DNA from 3 places in the Enterococcus massiliensis genome. Region 2 is predicted to be linked to each of the others. Evidence: predicted binding sites of a transcription regulator. Region 2 holds the regulator's gene; each other region holds the start of a gene.
The links. The regulator NrdR, encoded in region 2, represses ribonucleotide reductase genes. The targets are predictions, from matches to a motif close to ACACNATATATNGTGT.
Positions count from the first base shown of each region.

Region 1: the regulator NrdR is predicted to act here: its motif matches at 1,262-1,277, upstream of BN1875_RS03210 (vitamin B12-dependent ribonucleotide reductase).
Region 3: the regulator NrdR is predicted to act here: its motif matches at 1,736-1,751, upstream of nrdH (glutaredoxin-like protein NrdH).

Region 1 covers NZ_CVRN01000005.1:27,905-31,192, forward strand. The annotation lists gene BN1875_RS03200 (PadR family transcriptional regulator) at 59-385, shown strand; gene BN1875_RS03205 (permease prefix domain 1-containing protein) at 386-1,132, shown strand; gene BN1875_RS03210 (vitamin B12-dependent ribonucleotide reductase) at 1,355-3,288, shown strand, end outside.
Region 2 covers NZ_CVRN01000007.1:1,041,408-1,044,695, forward strand. The annotation lists gene coaE (dephospho-CoA kinase) at 1-581, shown strand, start outside; gene BN1875_RS12255 (hypothetical protein) at 668-994, shown strand; gene nrdR (transcriptional regulator NrdR) at 1,213-1,692, shown strand; gene BN1875_RS12265 (replication initiation and membrane attachment family protein) at 1,710-3,077, shown strand; gene dnaI (primosomal protein DnaI) at 3,077-3,288, shown strand, end outside.
Region 3 covers NZ_CVRN01000006.1:317,366-320,653, reverse strand. The annotation lists gene feoB (ferrous iron transport protein B) at 1-1,005, opposite strand, end outside; gene BN1875_RS06260 (FeoA family protein) at 1,008-1,472, opposite strand; gene nrdH (glutaredoxin-like protein NrdH) at 1,834-2,058, shown strand; gene nrdE (class 1b ribonucleoside-diphosphate reductase subunit alpha) at 2,161-3,288, shown strand, end outside.

The DNA.
Region 1 (3,288 bases), on a different contig from region 2:
AGTAATCGTAGTATGCTAATTACAACGACAGATGAAGTACTTTTGGAGGGGAAGCAAAATGATCTCAAGCGATGGAATACGCGGCTACAATGATGCGATTATTTTGTCAATCCTGAAAAAAAATGATTCCTATGGATACGAAATTTCAAAAACGATTCGTGAAATGACAAAGGAAAAATATGTAATCAAAGAAACCACGCTGTACTCCGTTTTTTCTCGATTGGAAAAAAATGAGCTTATTACCTCCTATCCTGGTGAGGTGACACATGGGAAAAAACGAACCTACTACAAGATCACTAAGGTCGGTTTGGATTATTTGAATGACAAAAAACAGGAATGGCAGTTGACAAAAGCAGTTGTTGATCAGTTTATGGAGGGAAATTAAATGGATACGATTCGCAATTATTTAGAAAGTCTTTTTATTGAAGTACCACGAAACAGAGAAACAGAAAAATTAAAGACTGATTTATTGGCAAATATGGAAGATCATTATCATGAACTAATTGAAGAAGGAAAAAATGAGCACGAAGCAATTGGTACGGTAATCGCAACATTTGGTTCCATCGATGAATTGCTGGATGAAATGAATTTGGAGAAAGAAAAGGTATTTGCGGAAACAGATGGTGAGAACAATATTAGCTTAGAAGAAGCAGAAGAATATTGGCGTCAAGCGAAGAAAACCAGTTTTCAAATTGCTAGTGGCGTGTTTATTAGTTGTTTAGCAATCGCCGGCTTCTTCTTTTTTGCCGGATTAGGTGGACTATCAATTGCTTTTGGGCTTTTATTTCTAGGAGCGGCTGTTGCTGTAGGTTTTTTCATCGTTGCCGGCATGAAAAATTCAGAATTGAATCGTTTTTTAGGCAATCGATTGATTTCGGGGAAGGTGATTCATGCAGCACAACTCAGAGAAGATGCTTATCGTAAAAGTTTTAGTTTCTCTTTGATTGGTGGAATCGGTTTGTGTGTATTCTCGTTGTTCCCAATTCTTGCATCAATGACGATGTATGCAGGTGGAACAATTGGTATTTCAGGATTTTTCATCACGGTGGGTGCGGGAGTCTTTTTACTTATCTACGGCAGCTGTGTTCGGCATTCCTATCGTCGGTTTACTCAAAACAATTATTCTTGGTAGAAAAGAATTAATAGCAAAAACTTGCTCAGAATTTTTTGATTCTGAGTTTTTTTTTATGAAAAAACAAAAGCTTAACTGATAAACATTCTCAACTATAACAAAAAAAATTATAAATTACAACGTTGAATTATACGATATATAGTGTGATAATTATTCTCGAACACAAGATATTGTGCTGTTCGCGAATTTTTTTATTTAGGAGTGATTTTTGTGGCAAAAGCCTTGAGCTTTCAATATATTGAAAAATTAAATCAAACGATTCAACAATTTTCTGGTGTCTTCCCCGTCGAAAAAGAAATGACCATGACTTTTGAAGGGATTTCCCGTCTGATTATGCTGGATCGTTATGCCTTTAAAGATCCTAACGGTCAAACGATCACAAAAGGGGATTTGGTTGTTTTGACGACCCATCCAGATCCACAATATCCGGCAAGAGGAATCGGTGTGGTGCAGGATCAAACAGACGATCGATTAATCATCGAAGTGGAAGAAGAATTTCGCACGGCGTTGACGGATCCTCTCGAAGCAGCTTCTGGTCTGGTTGAACGTCACAAAAATGAAGTAGAAAAACCCATGGAAATTTATTTCGAACAAATTGCAAAACGTGTAGCGACAGGTATTGCAAAGATGGAAAATGGTAAAAAACAAGAAGAATTATTCCAAACTTTTTATCAACAGCTGGTGGAACAAAATTTGATTCCAGCGGGTCGAGTGTTGTATGGTGCGGGAACAAATTCGGAAGTCACCTACTTTAATTGTTTTGTAATGCCATTCATCCATGATTCACGAGGCGGTTTGGCAACTCACCGACAAGAAGTGATGGAAATTATGAGTCGCGGGGGTGGTGTTGGAACCAATGGGTCAACCTTGCGTCCACGAGCAGCCATCGTTCATGGGGTCAATGGAAAATCATCCGGTTCAGTTTCGTGGCTGAACGACTTGGCAAATCTTACCCATTTAGTAGAGCAGGGTGGCAGTCGGCGAGGCGCACAAATGATTATGATGGCAGATTGGCATCCAGATATTTTTGAATTTATTATTTCAAAAATGCAAAATCCGGCTGTTTTGCAGCATTTGATTGCTACAACGAGAAGTCCTATTGTCAAAAAATTAGCCAGTGAAAAATTGTCCTTTACCCCTTTAGCAGAAGCAGAGAAAGAATTTTATACGGCAGTTATTGAGAGTCAAAAAGCCAGCGAATTCAATGACTCGCAGTACCTCAAAGAAATTAAACAAAAATTACAGCAAGGCGGCAGTTATTCTGTTAAAAATAGTGAATTTTTATCTGGGGCAAATATTTCTGTTTGTCTGACAAAAGATTTCATGGATGCAGTAGAAAACGATAATGAATATGCCCTGCGTTTCCCAGCAATTGAAGACTATAATGAAGAAGAGATGGCAGATTACGATGAAAACTGGGCGGAAATTGGCGATGTCAGAGAATGGGCGACAACAGGCAGACGGGTAAAAACTTATGAAACAATCCAAGCTCGGGAATTGTGGAATTTGATTACTTTTTGTGCGACTTACTCAGCAGAACCAGGAATCTTTTTTATAGACAATGCAAACGAAATGACGAACGCTTCTGCCTACGGACAAAAGGTCGTGGCAACAAATCCTTGTGGAGAACAGCCACTAACCCCTTATGCCGTTTGTAATTTAGCTGCGATTAATTTAGCAAATATGGTTGATAAAAAAAATAGACAAGTAAACTTTGAAAAATTAGCAGAAGTTGTTCGTGCGAGCGTTCGTTTCCAAGACAACGTCATTGATGCTACCCCTTATTTTTTTGATAAAAATGAAACCCAAGCCAAAGGAGAACGTCGTGTTGGTTTAGGTGTGATGGGTCTTGCAGATTTATTGATTTACTGTGAAGAAACCTATGGATCAGAAACCGGGAACCAATTGGTGGATAACGTTTTTGAAAAAATTGCCACAACAGCCTATGAGACATCTATCGAATTGGCAAAAGAAAAAGGAAGCTTCCCATACTTAATTGGAAAAGACGAACAGGAAACTCGTGAATTACGGGAGAAATTTATTCAATCCGGTTATATGAAAAAAATGCCTGAAGCGATTCGTCAAGGCGTTCTTAAATATGGTATTCGAAATTCTCATTTGTTGACGGTTGCTCCTACTGGTTCAACAGGAACTAT
Region 2 (3,288 bases):
TTCTTGGTGTTACCGGTGGAATCGCCACTGGTAAAAGCACGGTAGTTGATATTTTTCGCGCCCATGGTTTTCCTATCATTGATGGTGATCTAATTGCACGGGAGGTCGTGGTTCCTAATAGTCCTGGTTTAGCAGCAATCGTCGGATCCTTTGGGAAGGAAATTCTTACTGAAGAAGGAACCTTGGATCGTAAAAAACTTGGAAGAATCGTTTTTCAAGAGGAAGAAAAATTGAACTTGTTGAATCAGGTATTAAATCCATTTATTCGCTCGGAAATTTTACGGCAATTACAGGAGGCGGAGGCACCCTTAGTTATCGCTGATATTCCGCTATTATTTGAAGGGCATTACGATCAATATGTGGATCAGGTCGCTGTTGTTTATCTTCCCGAGTCCTTGCAGGTCCAGCGTTTGATGGAACGGGATAACTTCTCTCAAGAGAGCGCCATGCAGCGTATCCGCAGTCAAATGCCTATCAACGAAAAAAGAAATCGGGCAGATATCGTATTTGATAATCAAGGAACCCGACAACAAACAAAAAAAATCGTTGAGGATTGGTTGAGTCAAAATCAATTCATTTGAGTCATTTCGTCAGTTTCGTTCAAAAATTTTGTTCATTTTACTGAATTTTGTTACACTTTAGATAGGAACAAAAGGAGGAAGGACGCATGGGAACGATCAAAGATGAAAAAGATAAATTGGTAGGCGGCGCAAAGGAAAAATTTGGCGAATTAACAAAGAATGAAGAACTTTCAGAAGAAGGAAAAAGTCAAAAAGAAGATGCCGAAAAAAATCTTGAGCAGCGAAAAAAAAGAATTGAAGAACTTGAAAATCTTCATGATGAAAAACAAGCGAACATTCAGGATGGTACCAAAGATCAAGTGGGTCGTGACCTGGAAGAACACGCTGTCCCAACAGAGGAAGACTTGAAAAATAAAGATCGTTTGGAAGAAGAACGCTTGAAACATTATACCGGAATTGAGGAAAAACTCTAAGTTTATCGAAAATCTTATTAGTCATTGACTAGTAAGATTTTTTTTAATCTGTCCAAAAAAATTGGTAAAAACTAAAAATTCTATCAAATCGATTGATTTCTGTGAAATTTCAAGTCAAACTCCCACCGTTGAAAGGATTTCATGTTATAATTAACCAAGAAATAAGTCGATAAATTGTAGACTTTAGCTAAAAATTTAAAGAATAATGAGGTGGAATCATGCGTTGTCCAAAATGTCACCATAACAGCTCCCGTGTTATTGATAGTCGTCAAACAGATGAAGGGCGAACCATTCGCCGCCGTAGAGAATGTGAAAACTGCGGGTTCCGTTTCACGACTTTTGAACGAATTGAAGCAGCACCCCTTTTAGTGATTAAGAAAAATGGCGAACGGGAAGAATTCAGCCGAGATAAAATTTTACGTGGATTGATCCGTTCGGCGGAAAAACGTCCAGTTGCAATGGAACAAATGGAAGAAATCGTCGACCATGTGGAAAATCGCGTCCGGAGTTTGGGCGTTAATGAAGTATCAACTAACTTGATTGGCGAATATGTCATGGAGGATCTCGTTGATGTGGACGAAATCGCCTATATTCGCTTTGCAAGTGTTTACCGTCAGTTTAAAGATATGTCTGTTTTTCTTAAGGAGTTACAGGATATCGTTGAAAAAGCGAAAGCTTCTGACCACAAAGAGGAGTAATTAAAGGAGGACTTTTTTTGGAAAGTGCCTGGTATGAAGTTCAGCCGAAAAATATTTATCAAGCAAAAAAAGCCTTGCCGCTGACACAAGACGGAGAAAAATCATTGGTTTATTTATACCAGCCAATCATCGGCGGCGATGCCATGAGTTTGTATTTTTGTCTGTTGGGGGATGCAACGGAAGAACAAGAATTGACTCATTTAGATTTGCTGAATGGCATGGATGTTGGTCTACCGCGTTTTTTTCAAGCAAGAAAGCAACTTGAAGGTATTGGTTTGTTGCGAAGCTATCAAAAAGACGATTCAGAATTTGGCAAGATGCTGTTGTATGAATTGTTTGAGCCCTTACATCCGCAAGCGTTTTTCAGAGAACAGTTAACGGCATTTTTATTGCTAAGCAAGGTGGGAGAACAGAAGTTTCAACAACTTATCCGTCGTTTCCGCCCAAAAATGATTTCTACGGAGGGCTATCAAGAAGTAACGCAGAAATTTACAGAGGTCTATTCTTGGACGGAAGCCGAATTTGGAAGACAGGAAACCACCTTGGATCATGTATCTGGAACATTTTCTACTTCAAATGAAAATCTGCCGCAACTTGATTCTTCCAAATTGGATTGGGCATTTTTGTTGGATTTATCTGAAAAAAAATTTATTGCTTCAGAGGCATTTACAAATGAATTAAAACAAAAATTGACCTTGTACCATGATTTATATGGCTATAATGAACTAAAATTAAGTGAATTACTGGGGCAGGCGGTTTCTCTTTCTGATGGGTCGATAAATGAAAAGACCCTAGAAAAGGCAGTTCTTGAAGATGCTCAGATTATTTATGCCAAAAATGCTACACCCATTGATCCTGAAAGCACGCCGCAAGTTCGTCGAATGAATACATTGAAGCAACAAGGCTATTCTGACAAGGACTTGGAGATGATTCAACAAAGTGAAGAATTAGCGCCAATGGAATACTTAACTGCTATCAAACAAGCAAAAAAAAGTTTTGTTGCAAAAAATGAAGAATGGCTGGTGCAGGATTTGGTGCAAAAATCGCCTTTACCAAATAGTGTGATTAATATTTTGATCAATTATTTGTTGGTTGTTCAAAATAAAAGTGCGCTGATTCCAGCGTTGGCGAATCAAATTGCGACGGATTGGTCTGAAAAAGGCATTCGTTCCCCAGAAGATGCTATCAAGCATGTGCGGGAACTTGCGAAAAATAAATTACAGAAAAAAGCAACCCCAGCTTATTCTCGTCAAGGACAAACAGTCAAAAAACGGGAAGAAATGCCGGATTGGTCTGCAAAAGCTACGGCGAGCGATCCAAAACGAAAAGCCGAGATTGATCGAATGATGAAAGAGTACTTCGATGATGGAGAAGGTGAAAACTAATGGAAGATGTTGGAAAAAATATCGATAAAATGCTGAATCGACGAAATTATCGTTCGCAATACAGCGAAATGATGGATTCTGTCCTGAAAGATCCCGATGTTACCGCATTTTTATCCGAGCATAAGGATAAATTGACCCCAGAAGACATTGAAAAAAGTTACGCAAAAATTTATGAATTCGTTCAAGAAAAACGAAAATTTGAAGTTAACGA
Region 3 (3,288 bases), on a different contig from region 2:
AGCAACTTGCCAACTCACCAACGTTTTTTCCACCCATTGAGGAAGCACCGAACCAAATAACACATCGTTAATCCAGTCTGTACCGATCGTGCCGATGGTTTGAATTGACAGATAGTAGATTCCCCACATCATCAAAGCAAAAATAGGCAAAGCCAAAAAGCGGTTCGTTACCACTTGATCGATTTTATCACTAACGGTCTCCACAAAATTACTTTCTTGGTTTGCACACAACGCCACTAATCGGGCGATAAATTCATAGCGCTCATTGATTAGGATTGCTTCGCTGGTATCGTTAAAGATTTTCTCCGTAATTTTTATGATTTCATTGATTTCTTTTTGTTGAATTTTTGACAAATTTACTTGTTGACAAACGACCAGATCTTGTTCGAATAATTTGACAGCATACCAACGCGCCTGTTTTTCCGGTACCGTATTGCCTAACACATCATTGATTTCACTCAAAGCGGCTTCCAATTTTGGATCATACGTCGGATAATGGATTTCTGGCGGAAAAATTTCTGCCGCCTGCAAGCTTTTATGAATTAATTCATCCAGACCTTGTTTTTTCAACGCACTCATTCCGACAACGGGGGTTTGCAGTCCGTAGGCAAGTTTTTCCAGATTGATTTTTTTGCCGCTTTTTTTCACGACATCCATCATATTAACTCCTACAACCACCGGTATGCCGGTTTCTAAAAGCTGTGTTGTTAAATAAAGGTTACGTTCTAAATTGCTGCCGTCAATGATGTTAACGATGACGTCTGGACGATCCTGCAACAAATAATCCCGAGCCACAATTTCTTCTGGTGTATATGGAGAAAGGGAATAGATTCCCGGAAGGTCTTGAATGATAACTTCTTTATTTTTTCGTAAGTTTCCGGCTTTGCGTTCTACTGTTACACCGGGCCAATTCCCAACAGACTGGGTTGCACCTGTCAATTGATTGAAGGTACTGGTTTTTCCGCTGTTCGGATTTCCTGCTAATGCTAGATAGGTTTCTCGCATTTTTACTGCTCCTTTTCTACTAAGATATAGGCAGCTTCATTTTTTCGAAGAGTCAATTCATAGCCGCGAACGGTAATTTCAATCGGATCACCTAAAGGAGCCCGTTTCCGAACTTGTACTCGAACATTTTTAGTCAGGCCCATATCCATCAACCGCCGTTTGACAGCTCCTTCACCATGAACACCCACAACAGTTGCTGTATCTCCGATCGCCAATTGATCTAATGACACCCACTCACCGGTTTCTTTGGCTTCCTCGATCATGATTTTTTCTAAAATTTGCTGATCCAATGCCAAGCGGCTATTGTGCAGCAGAACAATACCGTTTTCTCCTACCGTTTGCAGCAAGACAACTTTACTACCGGGAATCAAACCAAGATGATTCAAATGAAGCTGAATTTCTGCCGTCGTCTGAATCTCTTTTACCTGATAGACTTTATGGGTTTTCGCTTCACTTAATTTTCTCATCCCGCCGGCTCCATTCTTGTGTAGTTATTTACAATCGCAAATGATAATTATTCTCAGTTAAAGAGTACGTTCTTTACCCCAAAAAGTCAATCCAATTTCGAAAATTGCTATCTCTTTCACATAGAAAAATTTATTTGCTTTTTTTTACTCGTTTTATTTATACAACCTCCTGTTTATTTTCTTCTTAATCAAGAAACGGTGAGATTTCCAGCACATTCATTTTTGTATAAAAACACAAAATTTAGTACCCTTCGATTTCACAAACACAAGATGTAGTGTTTCTTTGTTGACTTTTTTCTGTCCTGACTTATACTTAGTTTATAATAATTTTTCCCAAAACAGGAACAAGGAGGGGCGCGTAATGACTATTACCGTATTTTCAAAAAATAATTGTATGCAATGTAAAATGACAAAACGCTTTTTAACGGAAAACAATATTGCCTTTCAAGAAGTGAATATCGACGAACAACCAGAAATGATCGATCAATTAAAGGAACAAGGCTTCCAGAGCGTTCCCGTCGTAACTTCCGACGCACAACCAATCATCGGATTTCGACCAGATCAACTACGTCAACTAGCGTCTTGATTTTTTCTTCGCTAACTTTGTAAACCTCGGATTTGTCAGCCTTGTAAGCCAGCAAATCCTTTTTTATCGCTTAAAAAACTTGAACGAAAGAAGGGTCTTCCCATGAGTTTAAAAAATATTTCCGACGTTAGTTATTTCAAGTTGAATAATGAAATCAACCGACCTGTCGATGGACAAATCCCTTTGAACAAGGATAAAGAAGCACTAGCTGCTTTTTTTGCTGAAAATGTCGAACCAAATACTAAGACATTTGCTTCTATTAAAGAAAAAATTGATTACTTGGTAGTCAATGATTATTTGGAAAAAGAATTTCTAGCCAATTATTCCGATGCCTTCATTGAAAAATTGTATCAATTTCTTGATGAGCAAAATTTTCAATTCAAATCCTTTATGGCAGCCTACAAATTTTATTCTCAATATGCGCTAAAAACCAATGATGGTACTGCTTATCTTGAATCCTATGAAGATCGTGTGGCGTTCAATGCGTTGTATTTTGCCAATGGCGACGAAGCTTTGGCTTTAGCATTAGCTGATGATATGATTCATCAGCGTTACCAACCAGCGACTCCTTCTTTCTTGAATGCTGGACGGAAACGTCGTGGAGAATTGGTTTCTTGTTTCTTAATCCAAATCACCGATGATATGAATGCTATTGGGCGTGGAATCAATTCTGCCTTGCAGCTGTCACGAATCGGCGGCGGCGTTGGAATCACCTTGTCTAATTTACGAGAAGCCGGCGCACCCATCAAAGGGTATGAAGGAGCTGCCAGCGGTGTGATGCCTGTCATGAAATTATTCGAAGACAGCTTCAGCTATTCCAACCAATTGGGACAACGACAAGGTGCCGGTGTCGTTTATCTGAATGTTTTTCATCCAGATATCATCAGCTTTTTATCCGCAAAAAAAGAAAATGCCGATGAAAAAATCCGCGTAAAAACCTTGTCTCTTGGAGTCATCGTACCGGATAAATTTTATGAACTGACTCGAAAAAATGAAGACATGTATTTGTTCAGCCCTTATAGCGTTGAAAAAGAATACGGCGTGCCTTTTTCTTATGTCGACATCACCAAAGAATACGATAAATTGGTAGCAAATCCCAAGATTCGTAAAACAAAAATCAAAGCCCGTGATTTAGAAAACGAAATTTCTAAATTACAACAAGAATCTGGTTATCCTTATGTGATAAATATCGATACAGCCAACCGAACCAACCCGATTGACGGTAAGATC